Regions from separate parts of the Marinobacter sp. B-12 genome, predicted to be linked through region 1. Evidence: predicted binding sites of a transcription regulator. Region 1 holds the regulator's gene; the other holds the start of a gene.
What was found. The regulator FliA, encoded in region 1, starts transcription of late flagellar genes. The targets are predictions, from matches to a motif close to CTAAAGTTTNNNNNNNNNNNGCCGNTAA.

Region 1 (7,745 bases):
GCGGCTGGAAAGGCGGAAGGCGCTGGGAAGCGTTGACCCGAAGGAGGCATCATTATGAAAGTAAAGCGGTTTTTTGCCCAAAGCATGGCAGAGGCACTGCGTCAGGTGCGGGATCAGATGGGGCCCGATGCCGTGATCCTTTCCAATCGTCGTGTTGATGGCGGCGTCGAAATTGTGACAGCGCTCGATTACGACGAAAACATGGCGCGTCAGCGTCTCGGAGATGCCGCACGGGAAGCCACGAATGGCTCACGGCTAGCCGAGTTGCAGGCGGAACAGCATCGCCGCCTGGAGGACGAACTCGGCCGCTCCCGCGATCGCATTCGTGAAGTGCGTGAAAAGCGTGCGGCGTTTGGTAGCGCGAGTGTGGGTGGTGAGTTTGGCGACGCTGGTCTTTCTGAGGAAACACTCGCCAACGACGATACTGTGGTTGAAGAGCCGTCGACCGCACGTGCTGCCTATTCCGGCGAGCTTGCGCAAATGCGCGCGGAAATCAGTTCTCTTCGTGACCTGGTCAGTGCCCGCAACGGCGGTGAACCCGAACAAACAGCGGTGAACGCAGTACAGCAGAGGTTGTCTGAAAAGTTGCAGGAATTCGGTCTCGGACTGGAACTTGCCAATTCTCTGTCCCGGCGTCACCGGGCAGGCCGGCTTGAAGACGGTTGGAAACAGTCTCTGAAAATGCTGGCCGCCGGTGTAAAGACGACGCGCACCGAGTGGTCGGAAGAAGGTGGTGTCTATGCCCTGGTGGGACCAACCGGGTCCGGCAAGACGACGACCATCGGCAAGTTGGCAGCACACTACGTTCTGCGCCACGGTCCCGACTCTCTGGCACTGGTCACAACCGATCGCTATCGGGTTGCGGCACACGAGCAATTATTCGTGTTCGGGCGCATACTGAACGTTCCGGTTCGGGTTGTGGACGAAACCCATTCCCTGGATGACATACTGGACGAGCTGTCGGACCGGCATTTGGTGCTGATTGACACTGCTGGGCTGACCAGCACCGACAAGGGCTACGAGGAACAACTCATGGAGTTGGCTCGCAGTCATCATCGGATTCGAACCCACCTGGTGGTTTCGGCAACCAGTCAGCCGCGCATCATGAAATCCGTCTGGCATTGCTATAAGATGGCAAATCTTACGGGTTGTGTGATGACCAAAATCGATGAAGCATTGACCCTGGGTGAATCGCTGGGATTCGTCATGGAAACGGGATTGCCGGTGGCGTATTACACCGACGGGCAGAAAATCCCGGAAGACCTGCACCACGCTGAGTCCATCCCGCTGGTGCGTTTAGCCGTGGAGAGGCTGAAGAAACTCCAGCAGCAACAGGCAGTCGCTGTTTAATAACAACACAGCCTGCGGTTAAACGCGGCAAGAGATCAGAGTCAGTATGAGCAAACCACATCCGGTACAGGTTATTGCCGTTTCCGGCGGGAAAGGGGGCGTTGGCAAGAGCAACGTATCAGTAAACCTTGGCATCGCCCTCGCGCAAATGGGGCGTCGGGTGGTACTGCTAGACGCTGATCTTGGTCTTGCCAACATCGACGTGCTTCTGGGTATTACCGCCAACCGCAACATACAGGATGTGATAGCCGGGGATTGTGACTTGCGGGATGTGCTGGTCAATGGACCCGGTGGCATTAAAATCGTGCCTGCCTCCTCGGGGACTCAGCGTATGACTCAGCTTTCCACGCTGGAGCATGCTGGCCTGATCAACGCTTTCAGTGAACTGGGTGACCAGATCGATGTGCTGATTGTTGATACCGCTGCGGGTATTTCCGAATCGGTGGTAAGTTTCCTCCGAGCCTCACAGGAACTATTGCTGGTCGTCTGTGATGAACCTACGTCTATTACCGACGCCTACGCTCTTATAAAGCTCATGAACCGGGATTACGGCACCAACCGCTTTCGTATACTGGCCAACCAGGTCAGGAATGAGCAGGAAGGTCGCCACCTGTTTGAAAAACTGACCCGGGTTACCGAGCGCTTTCTTGATGTGGCGCTACAATATGTGGGTATCGTCCCGTATGATGAGGCCGTAAAAAAGGCAGTACAGCGGCAGCGTGCCGTGTTGGACGCCTACCCACGGGCAAAAGCATCGTTGGCGATCAAGAGCCTTGCGGAGAAAGTGGATAGCTGGCCGCTGCCATCGTCGCCCCGGGGGCATCTGGAGTTCTTTGTGGAGCGGCTCGTCGAAGTCTGATTTTGATCCTGTCACTGAATAGCCGGATACATGACATTGGCGAAAGAACTTGGAATCTACAACCGGACGGGTACACGCGGACCTTCCCAGCTCGTTGAGGAGCAGGCCCCGCTGGTCAAAAAAATAGCGCTTCACCTCATGGCGCGGCTGCCGGCATCTGTCCAACTGGATGATCTTATGCAGGCAGGCATGATCGGCTTGTTGGAAGCTGCACAGCGATACAGTTCCGACAAGGGGGCTACATTTGAGACTTACGCCGGCATCCGGATCCGCGGAGCCATGGTGGATGAAATTCGCAAGGGTGACTGGGTCCCCCGATCCGTCCACAGGAATTCCCGCCGCATTGCCAAAGCCATCAAGGCTGTCGAGGATCGCCTGGGCCGGGAGGCCCAAGACTCGGAAGTAGCCGAAGAGCTCGGGCTGGACCTCGACGAATACTATTCCTCTCTGAGCGATGCCAACAGTGGTCGACTTTTTAGTCTGGATGAGCTCAATGAATCCGGCGAGCTGCCGATAGAAGAAACAGAGGGCAGCGATAACCCACTGGACGGCCTGGCGTCTGACAACTTCCGCAAGAACCTGGCCACTGCGATTAGTGATCTGCCCGAGCGAGAAAAGCTGGTGCTCAGCCTTTATTACCAGGAAGAGCTGAATCTGAAGGAAATCGGTGCCGTGCTGGGTGTTAGTGAAAGTCGGGTCAGCCAGATTCATAGCCAGGCCGCGCTCCGTCTGCGGGGACGTCTCTCTGGTTGGCGGCACTGAACAGGCCGTCGCCCCGTTGAACGGCGTTACCAGGCATTCTTTACTGTAGCCTTTTGGTAACCGGCGCTTTACAACCGGCCCAAAGGCCACACAATAAGCGGTTAAACTACCTGGCCTGCTAGACTGTGAGCCGGGAGCCAAAACGAATTCCGGGCGTTTTTAACTGGAGGTCCCATTGGACAAGAATATGAAAATCCTGATTGTGGATGACTTCTCCACAATGCGACGGATCATTAAGAACCTGCTTCGTGATCTTGGTTTTACCAATACTGACGAAGCGGACGATGGCAATACCGCACTGCCGATGCTCAAGAGCGGAAAGTACGATTTTCTGGTAACCGATTGGAATATGCCAGGGATGTCCGGGCTCGATCTGCTGAAGGAAGTCCGTGCCGACGATAACCTGAAGACCCTGCCTGTGCTTATGGTGACCGCCGAGGCGAAGCGGGACCAGATCGTCGCCGCTGCGCAGGCCGGCGTGAACGGCTATGTGGTTAAGCCCTTCACGGCAGCCGTACTCAAGGAGAAGATTGAGAAGATCTTCGAACGCATCCAGTAATCAGAAGTCGGACGGCTCCCATGAGCAATAGCAATAAAGACCCACAGGGGCTTGACCCTGAGGTTACGGAGAAGCTCCGCAGCCAGGCGGCCGAGTTGGTCGAACAGGTCAACGCTGGGGAATACGGCCGCGCGATGACCCTGATCAATGAGCTGAGCGAGGTGAGGGACCAGAGCCTGTATCGGGAAGTAGGGCGATTGACTCGCAGCCTCCATGAGGCGATCCGCAACTTCCAGATTGACCCCCGTAATGCTGAACAGTCCGAAGCCCTTTCGAAGATGACCGATGCGTCGGATCGTCTGGAGTACGTGGTTCAGATGACCGGTAAGGCGGCCAACCGGACCATGGACCTGGTTGAGGAGGCTATGCCCAAGGCCAGTGCCCTCCGCGACGAGGCCGCGGAGCTGAGGGACCAGTGGCAGAAATTGCGCCGCCGTGAGATGGCGCCGGCTGAATTTCGTGAGCTCTATGCCCGTATCGACACGTTTTTCGTGACGCTGAATACCGATGCCGGGGCGATGTACGACAATCTGTCGGAAATTCTCCTGGCCCAGGATTTCCAGGACCTCACTGGGCAGGTGATCCAAAAGGTCACCACTCTGGTTAAAGAGGTGGAAGAGCATCTGTTGAGCCTGGTAGTGATGGCGAGCCATGTGGACCAGATGACCGGCACCGTGCACGAGCTGGAAGAACGGGAAAAGATATCGGCGGAACAGGGTGTTGGTCCACAGATCAAGGCCGAAGAACGCGAAGACGTAGTATCGGGACAGGACGATGTTGATGATCTTCTGTCCAGTCTCGGTTTCTGAGTAAGAGAGGGTAACGCATGGCGCTTGATGCCGATGAAGAGATCCTGCAGGACTTCCTTGTTGAGGCAGGCGAGATACTCGAAAAGCTGTCGGAGCAACTGGTCGACCTGGAACAAAACCCGGACGACAGCGATCTGCTCAACGCCATCTTTCGTGGTTTCCACACCGTAAAGGGCGGCGCTGGGTTTCTGCAACTCGATGCCCTGGTGAATTGCTGCCACTCCGCGGAAAATGTCTTTGATATCCTGCGCAACCACAAGCGCAAGGTGGATTCCGAATTGATGGACGTGGTGCTGGAAGCCCTGGATCACGTCAATGCCATGTTTGAACAGGTACGCCATCACGAAGAACTGACTCCTGCTCCCCAGGAACTGATCGCCGCTCTGGACGCGTTGGCGCAACCGGCAGGGAGCGTCTCTGAAGTTAACGCCACTGCTGCTGATGAACAGAACGAGGTGGGCGACGCCAGTTATGGAGACGATGGCGGTGATATTACCGACGACGAATTTGAGCGATTGCTGGATGCCCTGGAAGAGGACAAAGACAGCGCCCCGGTTTCCAGTGGCGACAGCAATGAATCTTCCGGCGGTGACGGAGGCAGCGGAGACGACATCTCCGATGATGAATTCGAGGCTCTGCTGGACCAATTGCATGGCAAGGGTCAGTTTTCAGGTCCGCCTGAATCCAGCAAGGCAGCCCCTGACGCCCAGAATGCTTCCGTTGGCAAAGGTTCCAGCGATGAGATAAGTGACAGCAAGGGTGGCGACGACCTGATTTCGGATGACGAGTTCGAAAAGTTGCTGGATGACCTGCACGGCAAGGGGGGTAGCCCTACGGCGGAAACTGCCAGATCAGCCCCGGCGCCTGATGCGAAGCAGCCAGCGGCCACGCCCGCCAGTGTCAAGGCTGACAAGCCCGCCCAGCCGGCGGGTAAACCTGAAAAAGTGCCTCCGGAAAACGGCAAGGCAAGTGCAGCACCTGCGATGCCTGCGCGGGACGCCAACGCGCCTGTGGCCGAAACCTCGGTACGGGTGGACACCAAGCGCCTGGACGACATCATGAACATGGTGGGTGAACTGGTGCTGGTGCGTAACCGGTTGCAGCGTCTGGGCGCCCAGAGTGAAGACGAGCATATGCACAAGGCCGTCTCCAACCTGGACGTGGTGACCACCGATCTCCAGTCCGCGGTGATGGCAACGCGGATGCAGCCCATCAAGAAAGTGTTTGGCCGCTTCCCTCGGGTGGTTCGCGACCTGGCCCGCAGCCTGAAGAAAGAAATCAACCTTGAGATGCACGGAGAAGAGACCGACCTGGACAAAAACCTGGTGGAGGCGCTGTCCGATCCTCTGGTCCATCTTGTGCGCAACTCGGTTGATCACGGTATAGAGGCGCCTGATGTTCGTGAAAAGGCGGGCAAGCCTCGCCAGGGCCGTGTAACTCTGTCTGCCGAGCAGGACGGGGACCACATTCTATTGTCCATCGAAGACGACGGTGCCGGCATGGATCCGGATGTGCTGCGCCGAAAAGCGGTGGAAAAGGGCATTTACGAACAGGATGCTGCCGATCGACTGACCAACAGCGAGTGCTACAACCTGATTTTCTCCGCCGGATTCTCCACCAAGGACCAGATATCCGATGTCTCCGGTCGTGGTGTCGGCATGGACGTGGTGAAAACCAAGATCAGTCAGCTCAATGGGCAACTGAGTGTGGAGTCGGAGCTGGGCAAAGGATCTCGCATCGTCATCAAGGTGCCGCTGACTCTGGCCATCATGCCTACCTTGATGATCATGCTTGGCGACCAGTCCTTCGCGCTGCCACTGGTGAACGTGGTCGAGATTTTCCATCTGGACCTCAGCAAGAAGAACATAGTGGATGGCCGCGAATGCATTGTGGTTCGAGACAAAGTCTTCCCGCTATTCCACATCAAGCGATGGCTGGTCAAAGGCGCCGCTGGGCAGCCGGAACCAGAGAACGCTCATGTGGTTATTGTGGCGATGGGAACACGGCGCGTCGGCTTTGTGGTGGATCAACTGATCGGGCAGGAAGAGGTGGTGATCAAGCCCCTGGGCCGGGCCCTGCAGGGAACGCCGGGTATGGCGGGTGCAACCATCACTGGCGACGGCCGTATTGCACTCATAATTGATGTTCCAAGCCTGCTGCAGAACTACGGCAAATAACATTGCGGCAGGCCCAGGTTTAGGAGAAATGGATGACGGTTTCTGTCCTGGTCGTTGATGATTCAGGTTTTTTCCGCAAGCGACTGACGGAAATCCTGACCGCTTCCGGTCAGATCAAGGTGGTGGGAGTCGCCACCAACGGGCGTGAAGGTGTCGAGCTGGCTGAAAAGCTGAGGCCAGACGTCATTACCATGGACTATGAAATGCCCGTTATGGACGGTATCAGCGCCGTCCGTGAGATCATGAAGCGACACCCGGCGCCGGTGTTGATGTTCTCATCCCTGACTTACGAGGGTGCCCGGGTGACCCTGGATGCCCTTGAGGCGGGTGCCGTTGATTTCCTGCCCAAGAATTTTGAGGAAATCGCCCGGGATTCCAGCCAACTTCAGAAAATACTCATTGAGCGTGTACTGGATGTCGCTGGCAGTCGTCCTGGTGCGAAACTGTCGGCGCCGCCTCCTGCTGCGCCCCCGACGCCTTCTTACCGTGGCCCCGCACCTGCAAGGCGCAGCGCACCCGAAAGGCCGGCGGCACCGGACAGGCCTTCTCGCAGCAGCGCCCCTGAGCCTGAAACACCGGCCCGTCGTTCGATTCGTCGTGGGCCGGCGAAGCACTACAGTGTGGTCGCCATCGGCACGTCGACCGGCGGCCCGGTGGCCTTGCAACGTGTACTGATGGCGTTACCGGCCGGGTTCCCCGCGCCTGTGGTTCTCGTTCAGCATATGCCAGCCAGTTTTACCCCGGCGTTTGCCGAACGGCTGAACAAGTTATGTCGGATTGAGGTGCGCCAGGCCGAAGACGGCGAAATGCTGAAGCCGGGCGTCGCGCTGCTTGCCCCAGGCGGCAAACAGATGATGATTGAAAATCGGGGAGGGCAGGGCAGAGTCAGGATTCTTCCAGGAGATGACCGGCTTAACTACAAGCCCTGTGTGGATGTGACGTTCGGCTCGCTGGCCAGGAGTTTTCCCGGCAAGACCCTGGGGTTAATCCTCACGGGCATGGGTTCGGATGGCAAGGAAGGCTGTCGACTGATGAAACAGTCGGGCTCCGATATCTGGTCCCAGGACGAAAAAACGTCGGTGATCTACGGCATGCCCATGGCCGTGGCCAAGGCGGGGTTGTCCGACGAAATTCTGGCACTTGATGACATTGGCCCCCGCCTGGCAGATGGGGTGAGCTGATGGATATTCTCAGCCTGCTCGGCGTCATTCTGGCCTTTGTGGCGATTC
Region 2 (7,745 bases), on a different contig from region 1:
TTCTTGACGCAGGGTACACCATGAACGTTGTCGTAATCGTTCTGGTTCACCACCATCAACTGGCCGGGATAACCACCCCCAAGCAGGTTCCGCAGAACCATGCCACCCAGGTTATCTGCCCGTTCCGAGGCGCCGATCACCACAATAGACGACGGGTTGAAGAGGCTTTCCAGATAACGGGTGCTCAAGTTTCACTCCTTGATTCGGGTCGACAGGCCGTGTGTACATCTTATCTTAGGCGCTTGCCTGGCGATGTAAAACGGCTATCACCGCCATAAGACCAAAGAAACGCAGAAAGCCGGCCCTATCCCTGATAATATTGGACAAAATACAAGCACAGCCAACGCGTTCGGGACCAGTATGACAACGGGATTCTTCTCTCACGACGACTGCATGAAACACAATATGGGGGCGGAGCACCCTGAGTGCCCGGAGCGACTGGCAGCCATCACCAGTTATCTGGCCGACACCGGCCTGGGACAACACCTCGACTGGGTGCGGCCCGACGAAGCCACTCGGGACCAGTTGCAGACCGTGCACCCCGAACGCTACCTGAACCAACTTGATCTGATGCAGCCCACCCGGGGACGCGTGTATACCGACCCCGACACAGCCATGATGCCGGACACCCTGAGAGCCGCCCGCCTTGCCGCTGGCGCCAGCATTGAAGCGGTCGATATGGTGCTCAGTAGCCAGCTTACCAACGCGTTTGTCTGCGCCAGGCCACCCGGGCACCATGCCGAACGCAGTAAATCCATGGGTTTCTGCTTCTACAACAACATCGCGCTGGCCGCCATGCGGGCCCTGAACTTTCACCAGTTGGAGCGGGTAGCGATTATTGATTTCGACGTTCACCAGGGCAACGGCACGGTCGACATTGTGGGCGGTGATGAACGCATCCTGATGTGTTCCAGTTTCCAGCATCCGTTCTATCCACATTCCCACGTGCATCGCCAGGCGGAAAACATCATCAATACGCCCATTCAGGCGGGCACACCGGCGGCCGAGTACCGAAAGATCGTGGAAGCGGCGTGGCTGAAACGGCTACAGGACTTCCGCCCGCAACTGGTGCTAGTCTCCGCCGGCTTTGACGGGCACCGGCTGGACCCGATGGCGGAGTTGAACCTGGAAGTAGAGGATTACCGCTGGTTGACGGAAATGATCACCAGCGTGGCCAGCGACCACGCCAACGACCGTGTCATCTCGACCCTGGAGGGTGGCTATCATTTGAGGGCACTGGCCGAGAGTGTCAACGCTCACCTCGAGGTGCTCGACGCCATCCACTGAGATTGCCGAGTGCAATGTCAGGTATTTGGCGTCGCGGCCTCGTAGCCATTGGCTTGTTGAAGCTCAGGCCGTTCGCCTTCCCGCTGGAGGCGAATTGTGGTGCGCCGGTTGTCTGCCGGGCGGCGAGATACCGGGTATTGGTCCGCATGGGCCCTGGTGGTCACCAGATCAGCCTCGATGCCCTGCCCGATCAGGTAATCCGCCACGGCATTGGCCCGCTCTTCGGACAGCGCGCGATTGTCGATACGGCTACCACTGCTGTCGGTGTGCCCATCCACGAACACCCGTTCCACCGTGGAATCCGCCTGTATATACATCACAATATTGTCGAGAAACCGACGGTCAGCTTCGGACAGACTGGTGCTGCCTGACGCAAAGGAAATGCGGGACCGCTTGATCTGATCGTAGTTGACCGGCAACAGGCCGGCCGTGCAGCTTCGATAACCAGAGAACTGACCCGCAAAGTTAATGTTGGATACTTTCACCCGTACCGGGCTGCCGTCGTACCAGGACTCACGCGTAACCGTTGGGTCCATCCCCTCCAGCAGGCTCTGGACAAGCACCATGGCCAGGCGTGACTCAAGCATCAACGGCCGAGGACTGTCGTCTACGTTAACCCGACCAAGGGGACGGGGGGCAGTCCCCGGGCGCCAGGACGGCGCTTCCATCACCAACTGAGCCTGTCCTGGACGCATGAGCGGCGTTTCCGACTCCAAAAAGAAGGACAGCGACTCGCCCGCCTTGTGGCGGAATACGGCGCGGCCGTAGCCCGGAACCTGATGCACCAGAGCACACTCGAACACGGACTCCGACAGGTACCACTGGCTGTTCTCAATACCAGCACCAAAGGTGGCGGCTTGCGTCAAAGCAGGACCTGATATCAGTGTGCAACACACACCGGAAAACACTGCACCACGCAGGAAGGCGGAAATTCGTGCCATACCATCCATCCGTCAGAAAAGAATCACAACCCTTGTAACGGCCAAAGCCAGTCTTTCTTTAGGACACCCGCCAAAACAATCACTGTCGGCTTCTGATATAATTTCGCCAGAATTTTTCTTTCAGGGGTTCATGTTTGACGGGCCCCAGCACATCCCGGAACCGTAAATGACCGAACAACTGATCATCACCCGTCCTGACGACTGGCACCTTCACGTGCGGGATGGCGACATTCTCAAGGACGTAGTACCTGCCACCGCCCGCTGCTTTGGCCGCGCCATCATCATGCCGAACCTGGCGCCGCCGGTGACTGAGGCCGAACAGGCCATGGCCTACCGTAGCCGGATACTGGCTGCAGCTGGTGACACCGGGTTTGATCCGCTGATGACGCTGTACCTCACAGAAACCACTACGCCCGCGCAAATCAGGGATGCCAAGGCTGCAGGCGTGGTTGCCGCCAAACTGTATCCGGCCGGCGCCACCACCAACTCTGCGTCCGGCGTGACCGACATTCGCAACATCTATCCGGTGCTGGAGGCCATGAGTGACTGCGGAATGCTGTTGCTGGTCCACGGCGAAGTCACCGACGTAGACATCGACATCTTCGACCGGGAAAAGATCTTCCTCAAGCGCGTACTGGCGCCGACCATGGAGGCGTTTCCGGATTTGCGGGTGGTTCTGGAGCACATCACCACCGCCGATTCGGCCGAATTCGTGCGTGACCATGACGGTGACAACCTGGGTGCCACCATCACGCCGCAACACCTGATGTACAACCGCAACCACATGCTGGTCGGCGGCATTCGTCCTCATCTGTACTGCCTGCCGATCCTCAAACGCAATCGGCACCAACAGGCGTTGCGGGATGCAGTGGTCAGCGGGGACCGTCGTTTCTTCCTGGGAACGGATTCTGCGCCGCACTCGAAAGACAAAAAGGAAACTGCCTGTGGCTGCGCCGGCTGCTACTCGGCGTTCAGTGCCATGCCCCTGTATGCGGAGATTTTCGAAGACCTGGGCGTCCTGGACAAACTGGAAGCCTTTGCCAGCTTCAATGGCGCTGACTTCTATGGCCTGCCCAGAAACAGCGATACCATCACGCTGGTGAAAGAATCCTGGGACATGCCGGACGAGCTGCCTCTGGCTAAGGGTACCATCGTGCCTTTGAAGGCAGGCGAAAGCCTGAAATGGCGTCTTGTCTGAACATCATCCAGACCAACCGTTCCCGGTTAATCGTTCCTTACCAACCATTCCTTTACCAGGCCTGCAACCCTGGCCAGAGACTCCAGGAGTTTAAGTGACTGAAGAACATAAAGAACCGCATCCCATGTCCCGCCGCTTCCGTGGTTTCCTGCCGGTTGTGGTGGATGTGGAAACCGGTGGTTTCAATCCTGAGAAGGATGCCCTGCTGGAAATTGCTGCGGTCATACTGACAATGGACGACGACGGCTGGTTGAAGCGGGCTGAAACCCACGTGCAGCAGATCGACCCGTTCGAGGGCGCCAACCTGGAGCAATCTGCGCTGGACTTCACCGGTATCGACCCGTGGAACCCGGAGCGGGAAGCGGTTCCGGAGCGGGAAGGTATGAGCGAGATTTTCGGGCCCATCCGCAAGGCGGTCAAAGCCCACGATTGCAAACGGGCCGTGCTCGTTGGCCACAACGCCACCTTCGATCACAACTTTGTGTTCGCCGCCGCCCTGCGTTCAGACATCCGCCGCAACCCGTTTCATCCGTTCTCCACATTCGACACGGCAACGCTAGCCGGCCTGGCCTATGGCCATACCGTATTGGCCCAGGCCTGCAAGCTGGCGGGCATTCCGTTCAGCAACAAGGACGCGCACTCGGCCGCCTATGACGCTGAGAAAACGGCCGACCTGTTCTGTGGCATCGTCAATCGCTGGCGCGAAATCGGTGGCTTTCCACCGCCGCCGGTACCCGACGACACAGAAGAGGCGCCTTGATAGACAGCCACAAAAAACCCCGCACGAAGCGGGGTTTTCTGGTCTTCAGGGGGCAATACTACCAGTAAATACCCCGCATGATCGCCGCAAAGGCCACCTGCTCGGAGGACACCTTCGGCTTTGCACCGGAACGGCTGCCGGCAGCGGCCGGAGAGTCCGGGAACATGCGGTAACCGGTGTTCATCACGATCTCGCCCATCTTCGGCGCCAGCGCCTGCATGACCTGGGCAAAAATGCCCAGACGCGTGGCGATGCGCTTGGGACGGTACACGATGGCGTCTGCCACCATTTCCGCCGCTTCGTCCGGAGTCAGTGTGGGCACCGAGTCGTAGATTTTGGTGGGCGCGATCATCGGCGTTTTCACCAGCGGCATATTGATGGTAGTGAAGGTCACGTTGCGATCCGACCATTCCGCCGCCGCACAACGGCTAAAGGTATCCAGCGCTGACTTGGACGCGACGTACGCCGAGAAACGGGGCGCGTTGGTCAACACACCGATGGACGAAATATTGACCACGTGGCCGCGACGACGCTCCAACATAGCCGGTGCAAAACCCATGATCAGGCGAACAGAGCCGAAGTAGTTCAGCTGCATGGTACGCTCAAAATCGTGGAAACGGTCGAACGACAGCGCCAATGAGCGACGAATGGAACGGCCAGCGTTATTGACCAACACGTCCACATGGCCGTGATTGTCCAGCACCGTTTTTACGAACCGATCGCAGTCATCCATGTCGGCAAAGTCGCACTGGTAGGCATGAACGTTGCCTCCACGAGCTTCCAGTTCCGCAGCCACTTCCATCAGGCGTTCTTTCTTGCGAGCGCCAATCACCAGAATGGCACCAGCATCCGCCAGTTTCTGCGCCGTCGCCAGGCCAATACCAGAAGTACCGCCGGTGATCACACAGACCTTTCCTTCCACCGTGCCTCGCAGGGTGCGGTCCTTGAACAGGTCAGGGTCCAGGTTACGCTCCCAGAAGTCCCACAGAACAGCTGCATAGCTTTCCAGGCGCGGCACGACGATACCGGTATCCTTAAGGACTCGCTCTGTCTCTCGGGCGTCAAACCGTGTGGGATAGTTGATGAACGACAACACCGAAGGCGGAATGCCCATATCGTCCAGCAATGCGGTGGTCAGACGCTTAACGGGCGGCAGATTCTTCAGGCTCTGGCGGATGAACGGCGGCACAAACCCGAACATGCGCGAGTCGATACGCATCGCCATACGGGGAGCATGACCGGCTTCGGAGAAAATATTGAGAATCTCACCCACTTTGTAGGGGTCGGAATCCACCAGGTGGAAGCAGTTCCCGTCCTCGCCTTTCAGGTGCGCGATGTGATCCATCGCATTCACCACGAAATCCACCGGCACAATGTTCAGTCGCCCGCCCTCGATGCCGATCGTCGGCACCCACTGTGGCAGTGCGTGGCGAATTTTCTGGATCATCTTGAAGAAGTAATAAGGCCCGTCGACCTTGTCCATTTCACCCGTCTTGGAATGGCCAACCACCATACCCGGACGGTAGATCCGGAACGGAACCTTGCAGCTCTCGCGAACCACCTTTTCGGATTCGTGCTTGGTCAGCAGGTAGGGATGGTCGAGCTTTTCCGCCTCCTCGAACATGTCCTCGCGGAAGGTGCCCTTGAACAGGCCGGCCGCCGCAATGGAGGACACGTGGTGGAAGCACCCGGCTTCCATGGCTGCTGCCGCATTGACGGCACTGTGGGTGCCCTCGATGTTGGTCGCCTGCTGGGACTTTTCGTCCGCCCCCATGTCGTAAACAGCGGCAAGGTGGAAGAAATGGTCAATGTTACCCTTGAGCGATTTCATCGTCTTGGCATCGATGCCCAGGTTCGGGCTGGTAAGGTCGCCGATCACTGCTTTCACCCTGGACTCATCCGCGCCCCAGCGCTCCCTCAACTTGTCCAGCTTTTCCTGTGATTGCTCGCGCACCAGTACATGTACTGTGCCACCGCGAGCCAGCAGTTTTTCAACGAGAAAACGGCCGATAAATCCGGTGCCACCCGTCAGAAAGTAATTCATTGATAGTCCACCCTGCTTGTTGCTCAGTTGTTGTCTTTTTCCTTTGTTACCATCGACAATATTAGACCAAAGTCTTATACCGCCGATGCACGCCGGCATTGTACTTAAATGCAACACTCATGTATCGAACTTTTTTAGAGCATTTACTCTGTAAGCCCCTGATTTAATTAGAGCATTTACTCTAGCTCATGCATGCAATACACGCCGGAACCTGTTCGGTTAACCGACATGCTGAAATTGAGACTAGCACAAGGTGGGCCGGCTGCCCGCAAATCCTAGTGTCCCGTCTGGCAAACTTGCATTACCGGAAGGAAATGAAACCTGACGGTTGCAGTGACATAATCGGAACCTTCAACGGCAGTTTCTGTCTCTATACTCTCTACATTTCCCGCATTTCGGAACCTGGAACATGCACAAAGACGATCCCAACGCTGAACGCTACATTGCCATTGCACGTGCCTGCCTGAAGGCCATCAACGACACCGCCGCCGACGCCGGCACCCGGGAACAGAAAATCCAGGCGGTGTATCAGGCCATTGACCACGCCTTCCAGGCCGAATTCGCGGATTATCGCCAGTCCGTTGCGGTGATGGGGACGGTTCTTGAGCGCATTGCCTCCGGCCAACTCGATGCGGACGCAGCCGTCAGCCTGGCGAAGAAAACCCTGGACCAACAACCGGAAAGTACCCGTAACGCCCTGATTCATTAACGTTTCAACGCAAAGAGAGACTGTATGCACCCTGGCATCCATGGATTTGCCCAAGGTTTCCTTGGCCTGAAGCAAGGATTTCTACTGGCGCTGGTATTGGCCTTCAGTTCGGTTACCCTGGCGAGCCAGTCGCCCCTCAAAAGCCCGAATGACGACAACCTGTACCGTTATGTGCAGTTGGACAACCAGCTTCGGGTGCTACTGATTTCCGCGCCGGGCTCCGATAAAGCCGCAGCATCCATGAACGTCGCCGTCGGCAGTGGCGACGACCCTGCCAACCGAGAAGGCCTCTCTCACTTCCTCGAACATATGCTGTTCCTGGGCACGGAAAAATACCCCGACCCCGGCGAATACCAGCAGTTCATAAAAAGCCATGGCGGCAGCCACAACGCATTTACCGCCTTCCAGGACACCAACTACTTCTTCGACGTACAGGCGGAGCACCTTGACGATGCTCTCGATCGCTTCGCGGAGCAGTTTTCAGCACCCCTGTTCACTCCGGAACTGGTGGATCGCGAACGCCGCGCCGTACATTCGGAGTTCAGCGCCAAACAAAAGGACGATAGCCGCCGCTTCTACTCCGTCAAGAAGGCCGTCAGCAATCCCGACCACGCGTTCCACCAGTTTGCCGTCGGTAACCTGACCACTCTGGAGAACACCGACAAGCGCCCCCTGCGCCCGGACCTGATCGACTTCTGGAAGACCCACTACTCCTCCAATCTGATGACGCTTGCCGTCTACGGCCCGCAATCGCTGGATCAGCTCGAAGCCATGGTACGAAGCCGCTTCGACCGCATCGAAAACCG

Region 2: the regulator FliA is predicted to act here: its motif matches at 2,263-2,290, upstream of AC13D2_RS08830 (flagellar protein MotY).

The regions. Positions count from the first base shown of each region.
Region 1 covers NZ_JBSXOB010000057.1:277,061-284,805, forward strand. Annotated here, with positions in the region: gene flhF (flagellar biosynthesis GTPase FlhF) at 55-1,350, shown strand; gene AC13D2_RS12870 (MinD/ParA family protein) at 1,397-2,209, shown strand; gene AC13D2_RS12875 (RNA polymerase sigma factor FliA) at 2,240-2,971, shown strand; gene cheY (chemotaxis response regulator CheY) at 3,147-3,530, shown strand; gene AC13D2_RS12885 (protein phosphatase CheZ) at 3,551-4,339, shown strand; gene AC13D2_RS12890 (chemotaxis protein CheA) at 4,357-6,516, shown strand; gene AC13D2_RS12895 (protein-glutamate methylesterase/protein-glutamine glutaminase) at 6,549-7,697, shown strand; gene AC13D2_RS12900 (flagellar motor protein) at 7,697-7,745, shown strand, end outside.
Region 2 covers NZ_JBSXOB010000048.1:56,735-64,479, reverse strand. Annotated here, with positions in the region: gene AC13D2_RS08840 (bifunctional acetate--CoA ligase family protein/GNAT family N-acetyltransferase) at 1-188, opposite strand, end outside; gene AC13D2_RS08835 (histone deacetylase family protein) at 361-1,287, shown strand; gene AC13D2_RS08830 (flagellar protein MotY) at 1,305-2,228, opposite strand; gene pyrC (dihydroorotase) at 2,395-3,426, shown strand; gene rnt (ribonuclease T) at 3,551-4,186, shown strand; gene AC13D2_RS08815 (SDR family oxidoreductase) at 4,245-6,230, opposite strand; gene AC13D2_RS08810 (hypothetical protein) at 6,640-6,939, shown strand; gene AC13D2_RS08805 (insulinase family protein) at 6,964-7,745, shown strand, end outside.